Regions from separate parts of the Vibrio pelagius genome, predicted to be linked through region 2. Evidence: predicted binding sites of a transcription regulator. Region 2 holds the regulator's gene; each other region holds the start of a gene.
The links. Region 2 encodes PurR, which represses purine synthesis genes. Its sites were predicted from a motif close to TNANGNAAACGTTTNCNTNA; they were not measured.
Positions count from the first base shown of each region.

Region 1 (7,649 bases), 1.0 Mb from region 2:
GCTTCCTCTAGACCAATCATTACGCTACCAATCGACGCACCGGTATTGCTGTATTGGATCATCGCGCCTGTTTCAAGGTTACCCCATTGCACACCCAAGTTGACTCCATCACCCTCTGCCATTTCGACAATCAGAGCTTCAATCAGCACTTGAGCACGGCGAATATCTAACTGGGCAATCACATCTTGCAGCGCTTTCATGATGTCGGGTTGCGCGGTGATCACCAACGAGTTCGTTCCTGCGTGTGCAGAAATCATCACTTGGTCACGATTGCTGCTACGATTTTTACTTGAACTCTGCTTCTCTGACTGCAAGTTATCTGATACACCCTTAAGCACATCGACTAAGTCTTCTGCTTTCGCGTACTTCAAATAGACAACTTGGTTGTTGCCTTTCGTTGCCATCTCAACATCGAGTTGCTCAATCAGCCTTCTTAGTCGGTTGCGAACTTTAGGATCACCGGAAATCAGAATAGCGTTGGTTCGCTCATCCGCTACCAGCTTAGGCTGGAGGAAAGCGGGTGTGTTTTTCGCATCAGTGGTTTTGTTGAGCGCATCAACGATACGAACCATCTCGGCAGCGGAAGCATTCTTCAGCTCTACCACTTCAATCTCTTTATCACCCGCTTGGTCAACACGCTGAATGATTTCAGCAAGACGGTTCACAACCGCTGCTCGACCAGTAATTAGGATGATGTTGGCAGGGTCGTAGTGGACGACGTTACCCGCGCCTGCATTGTCATTCAGTTGACGCAGTAGTGGCGAAAGCTCACGAACAGAAACATTTCGCACCGTCACCACGCGCGTCACCACGCTATCGCCTTGAATATTGTCGCGGTCGCCGACCACAGGAATAGCAGATGTTTTAGAGTCTTTAGCTTTGATGATCTTCAGTACGCCCGATTCCATCTCAACCACGGCGTAGCCGTAAACTTCCAGAACATTGAGGAAGAAGCTGTAATACTGTTCTTCGTTGAGTACGTCATAACTGCGCACATCAATCTTGCCACGCACCGATGGGTCAACGATGATCGTCTTCTCTAGGTTACGGCCAACAATATTAATAAACTCTTGAATATCAGTGCCTTTAAAGCTGGCACTAAAATCATTAGCGATGGCTGCTGGTGTGCAGATCAAGCTTCCTGCTAATAACCATGCACTTTTCTTAAACCAATGCTTCACGTACTACTCCTACACTCTCGCTTCTCACTAAGCGACATGTTTTAAAATTCGATATAAATGTCATGCTGCTGTCCGTCTCTTTCAACCACTAAGTTAAGTTCGGTCAAATCAGAAATAGAACTAAAAATAGTGCCCATAGCAGCCTGATCAGTCAGGTCTTGTCCATTAAGCTGAGTCGCGATGTCCCCACTTTGGAGCCCAACTGATTCAAAAAGTTCGGGATCTTTTCCTGGACTGACTCGATAGCCAATCACATTGCCGTCGCGTTTCACTTGCGAAAGACGCACATACTGGAAGATTTGTTGCGGGTCTTTGGTGATCGTCGCTTTAATCTCTTCAAGCTTCTCTTCCGCAGAACCTGGATTATTACCACGCACCGATGCCGAAGCGCGAGGCTTCGCTGGTTCTGAAACCGACAAGCGTTTGTATTCGAGACCTTCTAGCATCAAAGTTTCATCGCGGCCTGAGTTATCAATGATCACACGATCAATCAACACCGCTTTAAGCTTGGCACGTGTCCCTTCTATCTCTTCGCTAATACCGTAAGTCGCTTGTTGACCACGGTTGGCAATCACGGCAAGGCTACGCTGCGGATCTGAGCTCGCAACAGCCCCCACCAACACGAGGTTGAGTCGCGTCTTAGGAGCGTCTTGTATAACGGGTTGCTTAACCACTTTTGGTGTTTCAGCACGATATTCACCAAAAAGATTGCTCTTCTGGAGGGAGGAGATATCGAGCGTAGATTGTGGTCGAGAAGATGACGAGGCTTGCGCTTTCCAAGGTGTAATTGACTGGTCTGCAGGGTCAATCAACCAGGCCAACTGACCCAGTATCCATGCAGAAATGGCAATCAATACACAACAGGTTATCAGGCTCAGCTTTTGCTGAAATACAAATCCATTCTCTATTAAGCGGCTCAACAAAGGAGAATTTCCCATGCGATTTTTGAGCTCCAATAACTTCACTTGCCTAAACCCTTTTGTGAAGATGAGAGCGCTAAATCATTAAGCTCTCAGCTTTTTTGTACATAAACGCTACGCCAATTACTGATTTGGCATAGGATCCAAAACTATATCATAGCCTACGCATAAAAAGTCATAACGTGAGCTATTTTGCAGTATGCCTTGAAAAAAAACACATTTGCCACCACTTTAGCTTCTACCAAATGTGATAAGCATCATCTAAGACAAGTTGCGAACTGATTTTACTCAGTTAACCACATTCATTTTTTCACTTAAAAGGCACAGCGCCATATGAAACCTGCTAATGAAGCTGTCAGACTAGATAAATGGTTGTGGGCAGCACGCTTTTACAAAACTCGCTCTATCGCTCGTAATATGGTCGATGGTGGTAAAGTCCACTATAATGGTCAACGCAGCAAACCAAGCAAAATCGTAGAACTTGGGGCGGTGATTTCACTGCGTCAAGGCAATGAGGAAAAGACGGTCACGATCGATAAAATTTCGGATCAACGTCGTGGAGCTCCAGAAGCCCAAACCCTTTATACCGAAACGAAAGAAAGCTTGGCAAAGCGTGAAGCACACGCCCAACAGCGTAAATTACATGCACATAACCCAAGCCCTGAACGCCGTCCTGACAAAAAGCAACGTCGTGACATCATCAAGTTCAAGCATCAATAAGCTAGAAGGAACCGCCAAATGGCAAACAATGTTTTAAATCGCTACCTATTTGAAGACCTATCGGTACGTGGTGAATTGGTACAACTGGACGAAGCGTACCAACAAATTATTTCTAGCAAGGAATACCCAGCGGCTATTCAAAAGCTTCTTGGTGAGCTATTAGTTTCAACGACTCTTCTTACTGCGACTCTAAAGTTTGAAGGCTCTATCACTATGCAACTGCAAGGTGATGGCCCAGTTTCTCTAGCAGTAATCAACGGCGATCACGACCAAAAGATCCGTGGCGTCGCACGTTTCGAAGGCGACATCGCTGATGATGCAAGCCTGCATGACCTAATGGGTAAAGGCTACCTAGTGATCACTATCGATCCTAAGAAAGGTGAGCGTTACCAAGGTATCGTAGCACTAGAAGGCGACACACTAGCAGACGTTCTTGAAGGCTACTTCGCAAACTCTGAGCAGCTTAAGACACGCCTATGGCTACGCACTGGCGAACACGAAGGTAAACCACATGCAGCAGGTATGCTTCTGCAAGTGATGCCAGACGGCACGGGTACACCAGACGATTTTGAACACCTAGAGCAGCTCACGGCAACAGTAAAAAATGAAGAGCTATTCACTTTAGAAGCGAACGAGCTTCTATACCGCTTGTACAACCAAGAAAAAGTACAACTGTTCACTCCACAACCTGTAGAGTTCTTCTGTGGTTGTTCTCGTGAACGCAGCGGTGCCGCTATCGTGACAGTAGATCAAGAAGAGATTTACAGCATCATCAGCACTGAAGGTAGCGTTTCACTTCACTGTGATTACTGTGGCACAAGCTACGCATTCGACAAGAGCGATGTTGATGCTCTGTTCGCAGAAGCGACAGATAAAGGCGACAATACGGTTCATTAATTTACGTCGTTCTAAAAACACGTAATTTAAACCAAAAAGGTCAGCGCAAAGCTGACCTTTTTTGTGATCAAATTGGCGCAAATCCCGTAACATCTCGTAATAAAATCACTGCTTAATTTTAATCAATTAATAATGTTCAAGCCCCTAGCGCAAAGGTTTGCGTACAGGATAGACTAGTTGGGCCAATATGTGACGAGACACTTAAAACCCCACGGAAAATATGGATAATTTTTGAGCTATATCCCTGTTTCCCCCATGTCTCGTTGCTAGCATGGTGAGCAGATAACAACAAAAAATTAATACAAAATCCCTACAAAATATCCTACAAGGAGCACCTATGACCGTTATGGAACATACAAAGGCTGCACAAATCGATCTTACTAAACACGGAATTACTGGCGTAACTGAAGTGCTGCGTAACCCAAGTTACGAGCAGTTATTCGTGGAAGAAACGCTTCCAGGCTTAGAGGGCTACGAAAAAGGCGTAGTGACCGAACTAGGTGCTGTTGCTGTTGACACTGGTATCTTTACTGGCCGCTCACCAAAAGATAAGTACATTGTTAAAGACGATACGACTCGCGATACCATGTGGTGGTCGGATCAAGGTAAGAATGACAACAAAGCGATTACCACTGAAGTGTGGAACGATCTGAAAGAGCTCGTAACGACACAGCTATCTGGCAAACGCCTATTTGTCATTGACGGTTACTGTGGTGCTAACCCTGATACGCGTCTAAGCGTACGTATTATCACTGAAGTGGCGTGGCAAGCGCACTTCGTTAAGAATATGTTTATCCGCCCAACCGAAGAAGAGCTGGCAACATTTGAACCAGACTTCGTCGTTATGAACGGCGCGAAAACAACCAACCCGAAATGGCAAGAACACGGCCTAAACTCTGAAAACTTTGTTGCGTTTAATCTGACGGAGCGTGTACAAATCATCGGTGGTACTTGGTACGGCGGTGAGATGAAGAAAGGCATGTTCGCCATGATGAACTACCTGCTTCCACTGCAAGGCATCGCTTCAATGCACTGTAGCGCAAACGTGGGCGAGAAAGGCGACGTAGCGGTATTCTTCGGTCTATCAGGTACAGGTAAAACAACGCTATCTACAGACCCTAAACGTGAACTTATTGGTGACGATGAGCACGGTTGGGATGATGACGGTATCTTCAACTTCGAAGGTGGCTGTTACGCGAAGACTATTCGCCTATCAAAAGAAGCAGAACCAGAGATCTACAACGCAATCCGTCGTGATGCTCTGCTAGAGAACGTAACAGTACGTGGTGATGGCTCTATCGATTTCGATGATGGCTCTAAAACAGAAAACACTCGTGTTTCTTACCCAATCCACCACATCGATAACATCGTTAAGCCAGTTTCAAAAGCGGGCCACGCGAAGAAAGTTATCTTCCTAACTGCGGATGCATTTGGCGTTCTTCCACCAGTTTCTAAGCTGACTCCAGAGCAAACGAAGTACCACTTCCTATCTGGCTTCACAGCAAAACTAGCGGGCACTGAACGTGGTATCACTGAGCCAACGCCAACATTCTCTGCAGCGTTTGGCGCAGCGTTCCTAACACTACACCCAACCAAGTATGCAGAAGTACTAGTAAAACGTATGGAAGCGGTTGGCGCAGAAGCCTACCTAGTGAACACAGGTTGGAACGGCAGTGGTAAGCGTATCTCTATCCAAGATACTCGCGGTATCATCGACGCAATCCTAGATGGCTCAATCGACGATGCAGAAACTAAGGTAATCCCTATGTTTAACCTAGAAGTACCGCTAGCACTGCACGATGTTGACCCAACAATCCTAGATCCACGTGATACTTACACAGATCCACTACAGTGGGAAAGCAAAGCGAAAGACCTTGCGGAGCGCTTCATCAACAACTTTGATAAGTACACCGACAACGACGAAGGTAAAGCGCTTGTTGCTGCAGGCCCACAACTGGATTAATTGTTCACTCTGCTCTGAGGACAAAGTCATAAGGCTAACCCCCTCTTAAAAACGATATTTTTGTAGCAAGCCCCTCTTTTGAGGGGCTTTTTTGTTGCCGCAGCGCCTATTTTGTTCCACTCTATTTTGAGCAACGAAGAAATGGAAGGTGCGCTAGGAATGAAAAGAGTCATCATGATGGTTGGGATTGTATTGTCTGTCCTCGTCGCAGCTGTTGCAACACTGCTGCTTGGCTTGCAGACCCAATACCGCACTGACATTGCCAATTTCATGCTCAAGCACTCAATCGCTCACCCAATCACAGTCGAAGATGTCGAGTATCAAGCTCCCTACAAACTGACTCTACAAGGCGTTACTGCTGGATCAATCAACGATGAGTCTGAACCTCTCTACTTCGACAAGTTACAGCTTTGGTTTAACCCCAATAGTTTGTTCACCGCGCAGCTAGAACTCGACTCACTGCTTATCAGCGGTGTTCAATGGCGATCTGAAGAGTTGGACTTACTAAAGACGCAGCTCACTCAGCCACAAGTGAAGCTTCATCAACTCGCCATCAACAATCTCGACTTTTCCACACCAGAGTTCAGTGCTCGCGACCTTGATATTCAAATCTCGAACCCAGATTGGACAGACTCACAGCCGTTGTTGCCCAACGGAAAAATTCAGCTCAAGGCAGGACAGATCTTTTGGCAAGGTGAGGCCCTAGACAACTTCCTTATCGACCTCGACTTAAAAACAGATGACAGCACGCTCTATGGCGCGTCGTTCGACTGGCGCGGCGCTAAGATCTCAGGGCAAGCCGAGCAGTACCCAAGCGGCTGGTCGCTGGTCAATGTCACTATTGATGGTCTGCACCTTAATCAAAAGCAAACTCAGGAATTACTAATATCTGACTGGCGTATCCCAAACTTCAACATTAGCCATATTAATAGCCTAGATGTACTGAAAAGTGACATCACTTGGCAAGATGTTCACCTCGCAGCTTTCAGTGCATCATTTGAAAACATCCATCTGCCTTTCAAGATATGGCAGCAACAGCAGGGCTACTTCTCACTGCAGGCTGAGAGTCTTTCTCTGCAAGACGAGCAGTGGATTGAGCCCAATCTAAAACTGACCCTACAGCAAGATCACATCGAGATTAATGACTTTTACAGTCAATGGCAGCAAGGCAGTATCCAACTCAATGGTCAAATAGGCCCTCGCTCTATCAAGCTCCAAGAGCTGGATGTTCGCGGTGTAAAATGGGTAACTGAGTCAGAGGAAGAGAAGGAGCTGCTTGAAGTATTGCAACCTTGGCTACAAGAGATCGACTCACTCTCGCTCTCGCGGCTCAATGTCGAGAGAAGCCAACGTATTCAGTTGGCTAACCAGCCATATTGGCAAGTCTCTGGATTACATATAGAGGGTCAAGAGCTGACCTTGATAGAACAAGGCGAATGGGGACTGTGGGAAGGCGAGTTAAGCGCCAGTGCCAATGACGCGAGCTATCAGAGCATTTTATCTGCTCAGCCAGTGGTTGAAATGAGCAGTCACCAAGGACTGTGGCAGCTTAAACGACTTTTTGCGCCGCTCAAGCAAGGCTATATTGAGGCTCAAGCCACGCTCGACTTCAACCAGGTCAGCCAGCCATGGCAAGTAACCATCAGTGCCGATGGTGTTCCGTTGTCGCCGTTTATCCCTTACTTGGCATTACCCTTTGATGCCTCAGGCATTGGTGAATTTGAGCTACGTGCCTCTGGCTTGGCCGGCGATGATCTAATGCTCAGACATTCAGCTACAGCGAGCCTTGAGGGCAGTATTCGCAATGGCGTGATTAACTTTGCCTCTAACACCCCTCAGACGACTGAGCTCCAAGCAAACCAAGCGTCACAATCCAAGATCGTGAACTTTGAGGTCTCAGATATCAAAGCCGACTTAAACCGCGGCCATCTGTCATTGCCACCATTGCACATTATTGGTGCATCGCAA
Region 1 is NZ_AP025503.1:111,054-118,702, reverse strand. Features, by position in the region: gene gspD (type II secretion system secretin GspD) at 1-1,181, opposite strand, end outside; gene gspC (type II secretion system protein GspC) at 1,223-2,119, opposite strand; gene hslR (ribosome-associated heat shock protein Hsp15) at 2,435-2,821, shown strand; gene hslO (Hsp33 family molecular chaperone HslO) at 2,840-3,718, shown strand; gene pckA (phosphoenolpyruvate carboxykinase (ATP)) at 4,056-5,681, shown strand; gene vsple_RS00495 (AsmA family protein) at 5,841-7,649, shown strand, end outside.
Region 1: the regulator PurR is predicted to act here: its motif matches at 3,864-3,883, upstream of pckA (phosphoenolpyruvate carboxykinase (ATP)).

Region 2 (7,649 bases):
GATGTGTATCTACCGCGCAAATATAAAGCGACGAAGCACAGTATGGTACAGGGAAAATCTGCCTGTAAGCAAAAGTTACAACAAGAAGTTGGTTTACCTGAAACTGATTGTGCTGTGTATGGCATGGTGTGTCGCTTAACCAATCAGAAGGGTGTCCACTATTTAATACCGATCATTGAAGAGTTTCTCAAAAATGAGCTGCAAATCGTGATTGTTGGTACTGGTGACCCTGTCTTGGCAAGTCAACTTAAAGAGCTTTCCGCGTTGCATTCAGAGAAGTTTTCGTTTGTTGAAGCTTACAACAATGAGTTGGCTCACTTAGTTGAAGCCGGTTCAGACTTTTTCTTAATGCCATCTGAATTTGAGCCTTGTGGCTTGAATCAGATATACAGCATGGCCTATGGCACATTGCCTATTGTTCGTTCGGTGGGTGGTTTGAAAGACAGTGTTAATCATTACGATGACAACCCAGAACAGGCAACCGGCTTCGCGTTCAAAGAGCCAACGCCTCAGGCTCTACTTTCTGTACTGCATCGCTCTCTGCTGCTTTATGCGCAAAAACCTGCAGAAGTTCGTCGAGTTCAGCTTTATGCAATGCAACAGAATTTTTGCTGGGAAGATGCCGCTAGATCTTATCTAGATATGTATCACACAGCATTTTAATTCGTTTATTTGCAAAGTAAGGTGTTCCATTGTGAACACCTTTATTTTTCCTGTCGCGTGAACAATCGCTCCGCCTAGTGCTTTAGGAGTAATTGTGGTCGAGCTATTCAGAACGTTGATAAGATGATTGACACTACCATCACTTAATCGGTTTAATAGCGTGCTATGATTACCGAGCACCTAACAGCGGTGTCCAAGCAAATAAGTAGAATTAAAGCGATAGGTATGTCTGAGAGTTTATTATTCCATAAAACATTCAATCACCCGACCAGTGATGAGTGGGTCGTTTTTGTCCACGGTGCTGGTGGGAGCTCGTCCATTTGGTTTAAGCAGATCAAAGCTTACAAACAGCACTTTAATTTGTTGTTGATTGACCTAAGAGGGCATGGCAAGTCTGACAATCTCTTAAAAGAGTTGATCAGCAACCGATACACCTTTAAAGCGGTAACCCTCGATATTCTTAAAGTTCTCGATCACCTCAAGATCCGTTCGGCACATTTTGTCGGAATGTCTCTTGGAACCATTATCGTGCGAAATGTGGCTGAGTTGGCTGCGGAACGTGTGCGTTCGATGGTACTCGGTGGCGCTGTAACGCGTTTGAATACACGTTCTCAAGTTTTGGTTAAACTCGGAAACCTCAGTAAACATATTATTCCTTATATGTGGCTCTATAGCTTATTTGCTTACATTGTGATGCCGCAAAAGAGCCAGCGAGAGTCGAGACACCTTTTTATCCGTGAAGCGAAAAAGTTGTGTCAGAAAGAGTTTAAGCGTTGGTTTATTCTTACTGCTGATGTTAATCCGTTGATGCGTTACTTCAAAGAACGAGAGTTGCCTATACCAACTTTGTACCTGATGGGAGAGCGTGACTATATGTTCATTAAGCCTGTGAAAGAGATGGTAGCGGCTCATAAGTCGAGCGAGCTGGTGGAAATTGCTAACTGTGGTCACGTTTGTAACGTGGAGCAGCCAGAAGAGTTTAATCAGCGTTCAATCGCGTTTATTCAGAAGCAAATCAAATAGTGCGATTGTGATGGGGCATCCCTCACGACACCGAGCAAGATACAAAGACAGGAAGCTATGATGCTTCCTGTTTCTTTTTGGAGAATGAGCTTTTGGAGATTGGACTTTTAAGCGCCTTTTGCTAACTCATGTTTCAGGGCAGGGTGAGCCACACTGCCAACATGAGCCAAATTGGGCTTCATTGATTTCATGACATTGGCTGCAACGCCACTCTTCATAGATGATGGAGTCTTGTTGTTTCTTATAAGCGTTAATGAGATTCAATGCCGCAGGCGCGTCAGAAGGCTCGTAGAGCCACACATATGGGTCTGTTTCCTCAGAGAAGGGGATTTCTCCTTTCAAACCAAACAACCCTTCTCCACGCACCTCACAGGCAATCTTTTCACTCTCTAGCAGCCCACAGATTATATGAGCCTCAGTTGGGTTTGCAGCACTGAAGATCTTCATCCACTTTCCTTGTCTATTCTACTATTGGTGCCGAACGAAACTTACCCATAATCCATTTTGCGGCGATTGGGAACACCCCAAGTAGTGCAAAAGAGATGAGTACAGAAGGAGATACGATACCTGATAGAGATTCGATCTCTGCCAGTTGAGTACCTGCGTTTAAGTAAACGGCAGTGCCAGGAAGCATCCCTAACTGACTGGTTAAATAGTAACGCCCTACGGAGATAGGTGTTAAACCCATGAGTAAGTTAATTAAGAAAAATGGGAATACCGGAATCAAACGTAGAGAGAATAGGTAGAATGCCCCGTCTTTTTCTACACCTTGGTTGATGGTAGACAGCTTGTCACCAAATTTACTTTGTACCCAGTCTCGTAATAGAAAACGGCTGCTCAAAAACGCCAGTGTTGCACCTATAGTGCTTGCAAACGAGACGAGTAACAAACTGGTCCAGAAGCCGAATAGAGCCGCACCGAGCAGCGTAACCACCGCGGCACCTGGAATTGAAAATGCGGTAATCATTACATAGAGAATGAAGTAGGTTGCTGCTGCTGCAACAAAATGACTCTCTATGTAGCCGTTTAGAAGTGCTTGTTGAGCCTTGGCATTTTCAAGCGTTAAGTACTGGCCAAAGTTGACAGCCAGTATCACTATCGTGGCAACTAAAATTATGCCTAAAATCATTTTCTTACTCATGAGAGCGTCCCTAAATTTTTTGCTTGTAGTTAGTATAGTTAGACAGGAGGAGGAGAGATTAACTTTCAATAGAAAATAAAAAAAGCCACATCAATGTGGCTTTTGACAATTAAGTGATTTGGACTTAATTAATAGAGTTGATAAGCTCATCGCGTCGTTGTTGAGGTATGACCGACCAATGAGTACCGTTGATGGCACCTTCAAGTGCCCAAAGCAGCTCTAAGCTGACACTGGACGAGTGAGACTCTTTTATTGCTTTGTACGCATTAACAGAACCAGACTCATACAAGCTCTCGACGGTATCGATGCCTGCTTTTTTCAACATACGCTCTGTGGCAAGCCGAAGGTTGGGCAAATCTTTTAATCGTGTAGGCTTCGCCGATGATTGGATTTGCTTCTCTTTTTTGGCACAGTCAAGGGACGTTTTTGCCAGTTCGATAATACGTTCTTGAGTCTGCCAGAGGTCTTCTGGAAGAGCAAAATACTTAGTAACGACTGGGAATCCGCGTTTTTTGTATACGTAAGGTTCGAAACCCTGTTGTTCAAATTTTGAAGTAGTATTTTTGTCAGCTCGAATGTGTAATTGATTGTTAACGACCAGTGCAAACATCGTGTCGTCGGCAAAGAGGCCAAAACCGCCAAACATTGAGCGTGACTTAATCTTTCCAAGTGGCTCAAATAACTTCATTGAGTCCTTGAGTATCGGTTTATCCATATTGTTTATCTCGGTGTATTTGAATTACGCCACCAAATAAGCAGGTCCGAGAGATTAGCAAAATGTCGCAATAAAATTGTCAATAAGCCGTAAATTACTACTAAAGGTAGGAAATACTGCATTTTGCCATCGGTAACCCCGCTACCATACCAATAATGGGTTAGGCCGGAGGCTTTGCGTCTCACCCTTTCAAGTGATTTGCCCTGTGCGTGACTGTATAACGAAGAATAAAGTTTTTTGTTGAATGAGGTTCACACTTGTTATTCCAAAATGTGATCTTAATTCAGTTAATTGTTGTATTTATATGCAACAAGGTTTTTATTTTGTCGGAATAAAAAAAACGCACCAAGCGGTGCGTTTTATTAGATTTTTCTAAAGTTTACGTTATTTTAACGTTCTAACTGTAGCTCGCTCAATGATCTCTGGATGCATTTCGAACACGCGTTTTTCGTGATCTTTGTCTTTAATGCGTTCCAACAAGATTTCAAATGCGTTTTTGCCGACACGACGCTTTGGCTGGTGAACAGTTGTCAACGGTGGTGAGAAGTACTCTGCCAGCTCAATATTGTCGTAACCAATCACTGAAATGTCTTCTGGGATCTTAATGCCTTGCTGTTGTAGACGGCTCATAAGACCAAGTGCCATCGTATCGTTGAAACAGAATACTGCTGTCGGGCGATTCTCCATTGCAACGATTTTATCTGCCGCGATAACTGCGGTGTCACATTCGAAGTTACCTTCAAGAATTAGACTGTCATCTGTTTGAATGTTTGCTTCCTCAAGAGCACGGCGATAACCCGCGATACGCTCTACACATGCCGCTTTATCCAAATGTCCACTTAGACAAGCGATACGTTCATGTCCTCGTTCAACCAGGTATTTAGTGGCGAGGTAGCCACCTTCTTCTGAGTTGTCGATGATTTTATCCGCTTGTGAACTCTCTGGGCCCCAGTCCATAACAACTTTTGGAATGTCTGCGTGGCGGTCAAGCATTTCACGCAGTTCTTCAGTTAAGTCAGAACACATTACCAAGATGCCGTCTACGCGTTTTTCAGCAAGCATTCGGATGTAGTCGCGTTGCTTCTCGTAGATACCACCTGTGTTACATAGAATCAGCGTGTAGCCTTGACGGTAACAGTAGCTCTCTACTCCATCGATCACTTCAGAGAAGAATAGGTTGGTTGATTGAGTCACTAGCATACCGATTGTGCGCGTAGAGTTACATTTCAGGCTACGAGCAACAGCACTTGGTGCATAATTTAGTTCATCGACGGCTTTGTTTACTTTTTCTTGAGTCGCTTCTGCGACGAAACGTGTCTTGTTGATCACGTGAGAAACGGTGGTTGTTGATACGCCGGCTAAGCGAGCGACATCTTTTATAGTTGCCATGGCTTTATCCTATTGATAGCTACTTCCTCAGCAGTACGGAGCAAGTAGCCGTTTAAAGCTACCAGAACAAGAGCTTAGAATATGGAGGGCTCTCTCGGTACTAAAGTGCTAAAAAACAAAAAACCGCTTATGAGAGCGGCTTGTCTTAACACCGAAATGCTCTTAGCTAATTTAAAGCATAGCATTTCGAGAATGTTTCATATTTTATCGTTTGCGGTCACAATTTTAGACTGACTAGAAAATACTCGCAATAAAATTCACCCAGAAATCTGGGTGAGTTGTCACATTCTACCTAAATTGTACCCTTAGTCATCAGTGAATTTATTCACCAGCTAAATATTGTGTATCAAGTTTACAGAAAGCGACTAGCAATTCTGCAACACATGCGTAAAAACCAAACTCATCAAATTCACGGCATTTTACTGCGAACTGTGGAACCCAACTAAGGAGCTGTCGTTCAACAAACTCGTGTTGTGTAGCGAAAGCCGTTTCTAGATCTTGTTCACTCTCAAGGTCGTTGGAACGAATAATGATGTTACCCAGGAAATCTAACTCAATGGCTAGGTGGTCAGCAGGCTCTTTCAGATCTTGGTTTACGGCGATGCCGTAAGACGCCATGATGGCTTCCATGTCTTGAGCTGGTTTTGCATTCAGTAGTCCACTTTTGTCTAGATAAATAGAAGCGTACGGCAGAGCACCGTACTTATCCGACTTTAAGAACAGCTCGCAAAAATCGGATGAAAGCTCTAATTGAGCATCTTCACGGTTCTGTAATCGGTTAAGTGTATCTACTAGGTTATTGATTGATGGCTTAAGCGTCTCGTTGTCGCCGAGGCCGGTTAAAAACGAACGAATCTCAACCGAGTGGTATTTGTCCAATTCTTCTTGAGTCAGTTCTTTCGCGAACAGGCTCGATAGCCACCAGTAGATTTCAGCTCGTTGTTCATTGAACGCTTTGGTTTCTTTCATCTCAATAATCCTAATATCGTCTTTCGTAATATCTGCGGTACGAAGGCTTACTAACCCTTGTATTTGCTAACTGCAAAGTCACTCGTTAGTAGTAATGCCTATATTGAATTGCGATGGGGGTTAAATAGCAAGGTTTAAGATTGTCTTGTATCAAAAAAAATTCAGGTTTCTGGCTTTTATCTTACCTACTACTAGAATTGTTACTAGTTATGAATAGAATGGTCACTGAAACTATTAAATAAGAAAAGTGGTGTAGATGAGCTATCACGTATTAGTCGTTGAAGATGATGTGGTAACCCGTAGTAAGCTAGTTGGATATTTCCAGAATGAGGGTTACACAGTAAGCGAAGCAGAAAGCGGCGCTCAAATGAGAAATGTTTTAGAAGAAAATAACGTAGATCTCATTATGCTGGACATCAACTTACCAGGCGAAGATGGATTGATGCTAACTCGCGAATTACGCAGTCAATCAGACATTGGGATTATTTTAGTTACTGGACGCACGGATAGCATCGACAAAATTGTAGGCCTAGAGATGGGCGCAGATGATTATGTTACCAAACCATTTGAACTTCGCGAATTATTGGTTCGAGTGAAAAACCTACTTTGGAGAATTTCTGCGGCTCGCAAGTCACCATCAGATGCAACTGAGCAGGCGGAAGACGCGTCAATCGTTCGCTTTGGTGAATGGACGTTTGATATTCCACGTCGCGCACTGAGTAAAAACGGTGAGCCAGTGAAATTGACCAAAGCTGAATATGAGTTATTGGTTGCTCTGTCGTCATACCCTAACCAGGTTTTAAGTCGTGAGCGAATCTTAAATATGATTAGCCACCGCGTTGATGCACCAAACGATCGTACCATCGACGTATTGATTCGTCGTATGCGTGCTAAGATGGAGTTTGATCCAAAGAATCCACAAATTTTTGTGACGGTTCATGGTGAAGGCTATATGTTTGCAGGCGATTAGCAGCTAGAATTGAAATGTTCAACTAGCGAAATTGAAAAAGCCGAGATATTCAGTATCTCGGCTTTTTGTTTATGAAATTAGCTTGAAAGGTCTAGGGACTTAAAGTCACTTCATACAGCATTAAATGGCTGGTTGTGCGCCACTTGTTGGTAGTGCATCGGAGGCGGCAGAGAGCTCTTCTTCAAGCATTGAAGGTTCGGGGATGATCATTGGCTCTTCCATTTCGGTGCTTTGGTTATCTAGCCAATCGCGCAATGATTGCCAAACTAACCCCATCGTTTCATGCCAATATCGTTCGGTCTGCTCTAAGTAGATCGCTTTTGGCATGTACTTGTTCCAAGGTTGCTCAATGCCTTCTTGAGCCAGAAAATTGGTAGGCGCTGGAATCGGCTTCATTCCTGCATCATGAAATTCGTTGAGAGCGCGCTGCATATGGCTGGCGGAAGTCACGAGTACCATTCGTTTGTTTTTCACAAATGCAGCAGCCTGACGCGCTTCTTCCCACGTATCTTTAGCTGTCTCAAGTAGGATAATGTCTCGTTTAGACACACCCAAGGCCAAGGCAACCTTCGCCATCATGCGTGCATTACTGACTTCAGTACCACCACCATAGCCAGATAAAATCAATCTAGCACCGGGATAGATTCGTTGAATGCGGATGCCTTCACTCAATCTCATCAGGCCTGTTCGGCTGAGTTCAGATGTAGGCGGGATTTGGTCGTCTACGACATGGCCACTACCCAATACCATCACATAGTCGATAGATTCATTTGTCGGCA
Region 2 is NZ_AP025503.1:1,155,519-1,163,167, forward strand. Features, by position in the region: gene glgA (glycogen synthase GlgA) at 1-663, shown strand, start outside; gene vsple_RS05220 (alpha/beta fold hydrolase) at 889-1,686, shown strand; gene vsple_RS05225 (putative signal transducing protein) at 1,813-2,133, opposite strand; gene vsple_RS05230 (TVP38/TMEM64 family protein) at 2,147-2,827, opposite strand; gene vsple_RS05235 (TfoX/Sxy family DNA transformation protein) at 2,952-3,542, opposite strand; cyclic di-GMP riboswitch class I at 3,671-3,755, opposite strand; gene purR (HTH-type transcriptional repressor PurR) at 3,927-4,931, opposite strand; gene torD (molecular chaperone TorD) at 5,253-5,900, opposite strand; gene torR (two-component system response regulator TorR) at 6,157-6,870, shown strand; gene elyC (envelope biogenesis factor ElyC) at 6,991-7,649, opposite strand, start outside.

Region 3 (7,649 bases), 1.1 Mb from region 2:
TGTTCATTAAGTCGATATCAACATCGTTCCAATCACCACCACCAACATCAGTGTTCACAATTGTTTCTACGTAGTTTCCATCACCCAAGACATCGATAGCCACATCGTTTCTGTCTACACTGCCGTTACTAAACTCAGTGTAAGTCGTATTTGAGTTACCGTTAATGTATACGTCCGCTTCATTTCGGTCAGCACCACCTTTAGCTTTTACTACCGAAATGTTCTCGTCACCCATTTGAGTGACGCGTAGATCATTAAGACGGCCAGATCCATTCACTTTTACTCTAGCTTGGTTATGTAAACCGTCTTGATCTATCAGAGCGTTGTTTCTTCTGTAGCGCAGTTTCACGTGGGCTTCGTTGAGGTTACCTGATTGTTCAACAACAACATCCGATTTGTAACTAGCATGTGTATCAACAAGAGCTACATGCCCATCCGTAGTACCTGATGTGTTTTGGTTGATAGTCACATTCGCCATGTCACCACTACCCATTTGCCATACAGCTGTGTTGTCCATCGCCAACGGCTCGATAGCTGCTACTTTCCCTTTAATGCCGAGGTCCGTTGTGCCTTCTTTAACACCAATTGCTGGCTCTGGTGCTGGATAAGGTGCAGGAAGTGGATCTGCTTGAGCTGCGTTAAAGCCAATAACGGCACCGACTATCATTCCAATTTGTGTAAGTTTCATAGGTTGTATCCTTCTGCTTTTCCATGTCGACTATGTATCACTTCATGTGAAGTGGCTGTGAATCAAGCTTTCTATACTGCGCACTAATTTGCTTGATTGATAAAGATCCTCATCGAGCTCGATGCGTTAACGATCGCTAAATCGTGCCCATCTTGAGAAATTCCTAAGTTGTCACCTCCCGAACCAGCCATAAACGCGACATTATGATTACCTTTTTGGTCGATGCTTAATTGGCTTCTTTGTCCAGAGAAGTTTGCTTGTCCTAGTACTGCCAAATTGTGGTTTCCATCTTGGGAAATCAGCGCTTCACTATTCCCACCGATCTGCCCAACTACAGCGGTATTACCTGTGCCTTCTTGATTTATATATGCGACATTATTCCTCCCTACTTGAGAAATATCAGCGGAATTAGAATATCCGCTCTGTTTTATTTTCGCTCTATTATTTGCTTTAATTCCTGGGCTATATTGAACAATGGTAGCATTTGAATCAGAGCTATTAGTTATGTCGATCTCTGAATAGTTGTCTAAGTCTGTAGAGTACATATTATAAAGTTCTCTGTACTCATTAACTATGTCTCGATCCACATTGTATAAAAAGTCTCCTTCAACATCAGAAGCCATTGAAACATTGACATTACCTATTGATAAATATAAACAAGCCACGCTTGCAAGAGACGCTATCTTACTTATCATCATGTCTACCTTAAAATATCTAATGTTCACCTGATCAACAAAGAATACATATTAACGACGAGCTTATATTTGAGGAAAACTCTCTACTCGCGATCATCTATATATTCCTGCTGAACGCCATGTAACTCACTAGCATGAGGGAATAATAGGTTTGCAGATGAATATCATCTATAAACTTAGAGGTAAAAATATTTAATTGCATATGATAAATTTAATTAGTAATTGTTGCGCCTACCTCTACATTAGTTAACTAAATCCTATTTAAAATTAACCCGAAAGTTTATATATGCCACTGTGAGCATCAGTTAGGCTTAATTGTGTTTCGATGAATCATATTTTTATTTCGTAAATGGAAGCCCATATGACAATGAAACTGTATATCGTTGCGTTGCTGTCTTGCACTGTTAGTGCAGGAGAAAAGAGTCACAGACTTGAAAATGGTGCGCCTTTAGAAAATGGGACAAACTTTGAGGATTCGACAAAAAGCTTGAAGGAACAATTTAACGACTTTAGTGAAGTGAATGGGATAATAGTTGACAGAACAATTACGCGCTTAGGTGATGATTTTTATTTCTTCTTCTCGCAATCGATCAATGAAAATTATCCCAACCTGAAGGAAAATTTGACGGTAAAAGAGAGACCAACAGCATTGTCTGGAAGCATCATAGAGGTTCAGCACTCTAGAAAACCCATCTTCCGCACAGCATTGTCTCCCGGTCGTCGACAAGCAAAAGAGCGAGCTGCTGATGCAACGCGAGTTGTTGGGAATTACATCATAAGATGGCAAGCGGAAAGGCTCTTTCAGGACACTTACGATCTCGATCATGATGAATTTTAAGGAGCCAAGGATGTCGACAATTTTAAGAAAAATCACGCTTATTGCACTGCTAACTTCCCCTACTATTTGCGCGAGCGAATTGGTCTATACGCCCGTAAACCCAAGTTTTGGTGGAAATGCTTTAAATAGCTCTCATCTGTTTAACCATGCTAATGCAATCAATGATTTTGAAGACCCAAATGCTAGGGACTTTTTCGGAGAACAAGAATCCGCACTAGATCGCCTAGCATCCAGCTTAGAGTCTCGTTTGATAAGTCAGTTGCTTGCTGATGTGGGGAACGGTAACACTGGACAATTAGAAACGGACGACTTTTTCCTCAATATTGTTGATGATTCTGGATCTTTACTCGTTCAGATAGTGGATAAAGCGACCGGCGAATCAACAGAAATTAGCGTATCGGGACTAAACCCAGACCTCTAATCACAAGGGTTATGTTATGAAATCGATGATTATCGTCTTCCTAACCTTTGTGTTAGGAGGATGCTCTTACTCTATGCAAATCCCAGAGACTTCTGAATCACCTAAGCTGATGCCGAGGGGAACAACGTATGTCGACCTCATTTCGTTGCCACTACCACGCGGTAAAATTTTGGTCTCAGTGTATGATTTCAGAGATCAAACCGGGCAATACAAACCTCAACCCAACAGTAACTTCTCAACAGCGGTGCCACAGGGAGGAACATCACTGCTCACAACGGCACTGATTGATTCACGATGGTTTATCCCACTTGAGCGTGAAGGGCTTCAGAATTTATTAACGGAACGTAAGATCATTCGAGCAGCTCAGAAAAAAGATAAGGTTGTGAATAATCATGGCGCAGACTTATCGTCTTTGAGCTCCGCAAACATTGTTATCGAAGGCGGGATCGTCGCTTACGATTCGAACATTGTTACCGGAGGCGCAGGTGCAAAGTATTTAGGTATTGGTGGCTCAGGGCAATACAGAACGGATCAAGTCACGGTTAACCTAAGAGCAGTTGATGTTCGAACTGGACAGGTTCTTTTGAGCGTAACCACAACCAAAACCATTTCTTCACATGAGATCGGCTTCGGGGCTTTTCGCTTTGTTGACTACAAAGAGTTACTAGAAGTTGAGATGGGCTATAGTCAAAATGAACCCGTGAATATTGCTGTGATGTCAGCAATAGATGCAGCCGTGATCCACTTAATCGTTCAAGGAATGAAACGTGGTATGTGGTCGCCTGGTGACCCTAGTGCAATGCAGAACCCAATCATCTCTCGTTATTCTGACGCAAGCACAGACATACTTTAAGTAATCCATATTACTGTTTTATACCGCCCCTAAAACGACAAAGGCCTGACAACTTAATAAGCTGTCAGGCCTTTTAAAATAATGGCACGCCCTGTAGGATTCGAACCTACGACCACATCCTTAGAAGGGACGTGCTCTATCCAGCTGAGCTAAGGGCGCGCTACAGGAAAGAATTATACGAATTCGAATCAGTAAAGCAACGGCTTTATCTAACATTCTGATCTAAGTGGGTAAAAAAAGGGCAAAGACATTATAAGTGTTGAAAATTAGAGCAAAGCAAACGTTTGCTTGATGGAAATCAAAAACGTTTTCTGGAATAATGCGCCAAAACATCAGCCACTAACTTGAATATCACTACTAAGGAAATTCATGACTGCTCAAAATATTGATGGAAAGCTAATATCTCAAACCGTTCGTTCTGAAGTTGCTGCACGTGTAAAAGCACGTACTGAAGCAGGCTTGCGAGCTCCGGGCCTAGCGGTAGTTTTAGTGGGTGAAGACCCAGCTTCTCAGGTTTATGTGGGAAGCAAGCGCAAAGCGTGTGAAGAAGTCGGTTTTGTATCAAAGTCTTTTGACTTACCAGCAACAGCAACCGAAGAAGAGCTACTCACTCTAGTTGACCAACTGAACGAAGATCCAGAGATCGACGGTATTCTTGTTCAGTTACCTCTTCCTGCCGGTATCGATAGCACACACGTGCTAGAGCGTATAACGCCAGAAAAAGACGTTGATGGTTTCCACCCATACAATGTTGGCCGTCTGGCACAACGTATCCCTAAGCTACGTTCTTGTACGCCAAAAGGCATCATCACTCTGCTTGATCGCTACAACATCGACCTACGTGGTAAGCACGCGGTTGTTGTCGGCGCATCAAACATCGTGGGTCGCCCTATGACTCTAGAGCTACTTCTAGCGGGTTGTACGACCACGACTTGTCACCGTTTCACCAAAGACTTGGAAGGTCACGTTCGTCAAGCAGACGTTGTTGTGGTTGCGGTAGGTAAACCTAACTTCATTCCGGGAGCGTGGATCAAGAAGGGTGCCGTGGTGGTCGATGTGGGTATCAATCGCCTAGAGTCAGGCAAATTGGTGGGTGACGTGGAATATGATGTCGCAAAAGAGAGCGCAAGCTTTATCACTCCAGTTCCGGGTGGTGTTGGCCCGATGACGGTTGCAAGCCTTATCGAGAACACAATGATCGCTTGCGAGCAGTTCCACTCTAACAAGTAACCACTGCCTCAAATCGCTATTATCTCATGTAGCCATTGCTTCAAATAATGAAAAGCCGCGATAATCCGTCGCGGCTTTTTTTGTTAGCTATTCACTCAAGTCCCCATCACTTGGAAGTGATTATAACGACAGTGCTACACCTGCAATCGAAGCACTCATCAAGTTCGCTAACACACCTGCACAAATCGCGCGGAAGCCGTACTTAGAGATGAATGAGCGACGCTCTGGTACTAGGCTACCCAAACCACCGATCAGAATCGCCATGGTTGAGATGTTAGCAAAACCACACAACGCAAAAGTAACGATAGCTTGAGAGTGTTCGCTCAACACTTCCTTCGCTTCCATCAGCTGGATGAAGGCTACAAACTCATTCACAACAATCTTGTTACCGATCAGTGAGCCCGCAACAATCGCTTCGTTCCATGGCACACCAATCAGCCATGCAACGGGTGCAAACACATAACCTAGGATAAGCTCGAAGCTTAGGTCCACGCCGAACCAACCTCCAACTGCACCTAGCATGCCGTTCAGCATTGCAATCACACTGACAAAGGCAAGAAGTGTTGCACCCACTGCGACTGCAATACGAAGTCCAGACATAGCCCCATCTGCCATTGCCTCAACTACGTTGGTTGCTCGTGGAATTTCTACATCTGACTCAATGCTCTCTTGAATCTCATTGGCACTACCTGGAACCAAAATCTTCGCCATCAGTAAGCCTGCAGGCGCAGACATGAATGCCGCTGCAATTAGGTAGTTCAGATCTACGCCCAGAGACGCATAGCCTACTAATGTACCGCCAGCTACCGATGCCAAGCCACAAGTCATTACCGCAAACAGCTGAGAATCAGTCATATGCTTCAGGTAAGGCTTAACCACCAGTGGTGCCTCAATCATGCCAACGAAGATGTTCGCCGTAGCAGAAAGAGACTCCGCTCGGCCTGTACCCAGCAGCTTCTGCAATGCGCCGCCAATTAGGTTGATCACTTTTGGCATGAAACCAATATGGTACAGACCCGAAATCAAAGCTGAGAAGAAGATAATGATACCAAGAACATTGATAGCAAATACAAAACCACTATTGGTTAGGCCACCAAATAGGAAGCCGATACCTTCTTGACCATAATTGATTAAGCTCGACACTGCTCCTGTAACACCATTAAGCACTTCTTTGCCCATAGGCACGTAAAGTACAAGCAGTGCAAAAGAAACTTGTAGTAGGAAAGCAAGAGACACCGTTCTCAGCTGAATATTTTTTCTGTCCGTAGATAGTAACCAAGCGATTACTAAAAGAGTAATGATTCCAATTAGGGATGCCATGTGCGTCAAACCTGAAAAAGTTGTAGTAGGAAAGGCGACGCATTGTATAGAGGAAATCGTTTGCGGCAAGTTGCGGTTGTTACATGGATGTTGGTTCAACAGGCGATTTTAACCCGAAATATCTAACCTATTGAATTAATTGAAACTATATTGATTGTTTTTAATACTTTTTCCATATGGAAATTATATTTTCAAAAACAGCGACAGTTAGCGGTGTAATTCAACACAAGTTTTCAGATTTTGATCCCAATAAGTTGGAGAGCCAATATGCTGTTTAAGAAACTCAATCACGGTCGATAGTTTTTTCGGCATGTTCTTGCGGCTCGGATACACGGCAAAAAATGGCATGATTTGGCTCGCTTTCCATTCCGGCAAGACTTGAATCAATTGCCCACTACGAAACTCCTCTTTGACGAGGTAAGTCGCAAGATAAGCAATTCCCCACCCTGCCACAGCCGCGTCTCTTACCGCCTCTGCGAGATCGACAGAGTAATCACCACTTACGGTGACACATAAACTTTCTTGTCCGTTATCGAACGCCCAAGAGGTGTAATCACGCTCACGGCTACGATAGATAAGACAGTTGTGGTCGCTCAGCTCCGAAGGGCAACTTGGTGTGCCGGCTTTGATCAAATAATCCGGTGATGCCGCCACCACAAACTGGCTGTCTGCTAATCGCTGGGCAATATACCCTTCTGGCAATTCTTCATTATTGGTGATCCACAGATCCAAACGCTCTTCAATCATATCCACTTTATAATCGAACAGGTGAATCTCGACTTTGAGCTGTGGATAGAGCTGACGCAACTGATCGATAGCGGGAATGACATGCAAAGTACCAAACGATTGAGAGATCCCAACTCGCAACTTACCGGAGACATCATCGCGCTGACTCTCCATATCCATTTGCGCAGCTTTAAGCGTGCCAAATAACTGCTCACAGTGCTGATAAAACACTTCGCCTGCTCCGGTCAGCGTTAGGCTACGTGTCGTACGCTGAACCAGTTTAATCCCAATGTTGTCTTCCAACAGTGCAATCTGCTTACTGATGTGTGATACCGATACATTGAGACTCTTCGCTGCATTAGTGAAACCACCGTGTTTGATCAAGGCGTGAAAGATCACCATTTGCGCCGCTCTGTCTGTTAACACTCCGCTTGCCCTCTATCTATCTTTAAGAAACGGCCTATTCTAAAAAGACCATTTATCTGAAAACACCAAAACAAAAGGACTCCGAAGAGTCCTTTTTAATCTGTTGGCTTGCGCCACTTTGCCTTGGCCAATGTGTTTAAACTTGAGCTATTTAAACTTAATTCGATCAGCGAGGTGACTCACTGCCAGTGCAAAGTAGTACGAACGATTCCACTTCATCAGTACATTGTAGTTGTTGTAAACCAAATAAGAGCGCCCGGTTTGGTCGTCTGGCATGATCAGCCAAGCTTTAATATCTTCATCAAGCTTGGGCAGTGGGCTGCCATCAAAGCGCGTAATACCCAGTTTTGACCACTCTTGAAGGTACTTACCTTTCTCTTCCGAGCGGCCCTGTATATCTAAAGAGATATTCGCAGGCACTTTAACCTGCCTTCCCCATGTGTACTTATCAT
Region 3 is NZ_AP025503.1:2,259,761-2,267,409, forward strand. Features, by position in the region: gene vsple_RS09750 (curlin) at 1-688, opposite strand, end outside; gene vsple_RS09755 (curlin subunit CsgB) at 772-1,386, opposite strand; gene vsple_RS09760 (curli production assembly/transport protein CsgE) at 1,733-2,221, shown strand; gene vsple_RS09765 (curli assembly protein CsgF) at 2,232-2,642, shown strand; gene vsple_RS09770 (CsgG/HfaB family protein) at 2,659-3,495, shown strand; tRNA gene vsple_RS09775 (tRNA-Arg) at 3,578-3,654, opposite strand; gene folD (bifunctional methylenetetrahydrofolate dehydrogenase/methenyltetrahydrofolate cyclohydrolase FolD) at 3,865-4,725, shown strand; gene vsple_RS09785 (NupC/NupG family nucleoside CNT transporter) at 4,846-6,045, opposite strand; gene vsple_RS09790 (LysR family transcriptional regulator) at 6,253-7,197, opposite strand; gene vsple_RS09795 (lytic murein transglycosylase) at 7,345-7,649, opposite strand, start outside.
Region 3: the regulator PurR is predicted to act here: its motif matches at 6,094-6,113, upstream of vsple_RS09785 (NupC/NupG family nucleoside CNT transporter).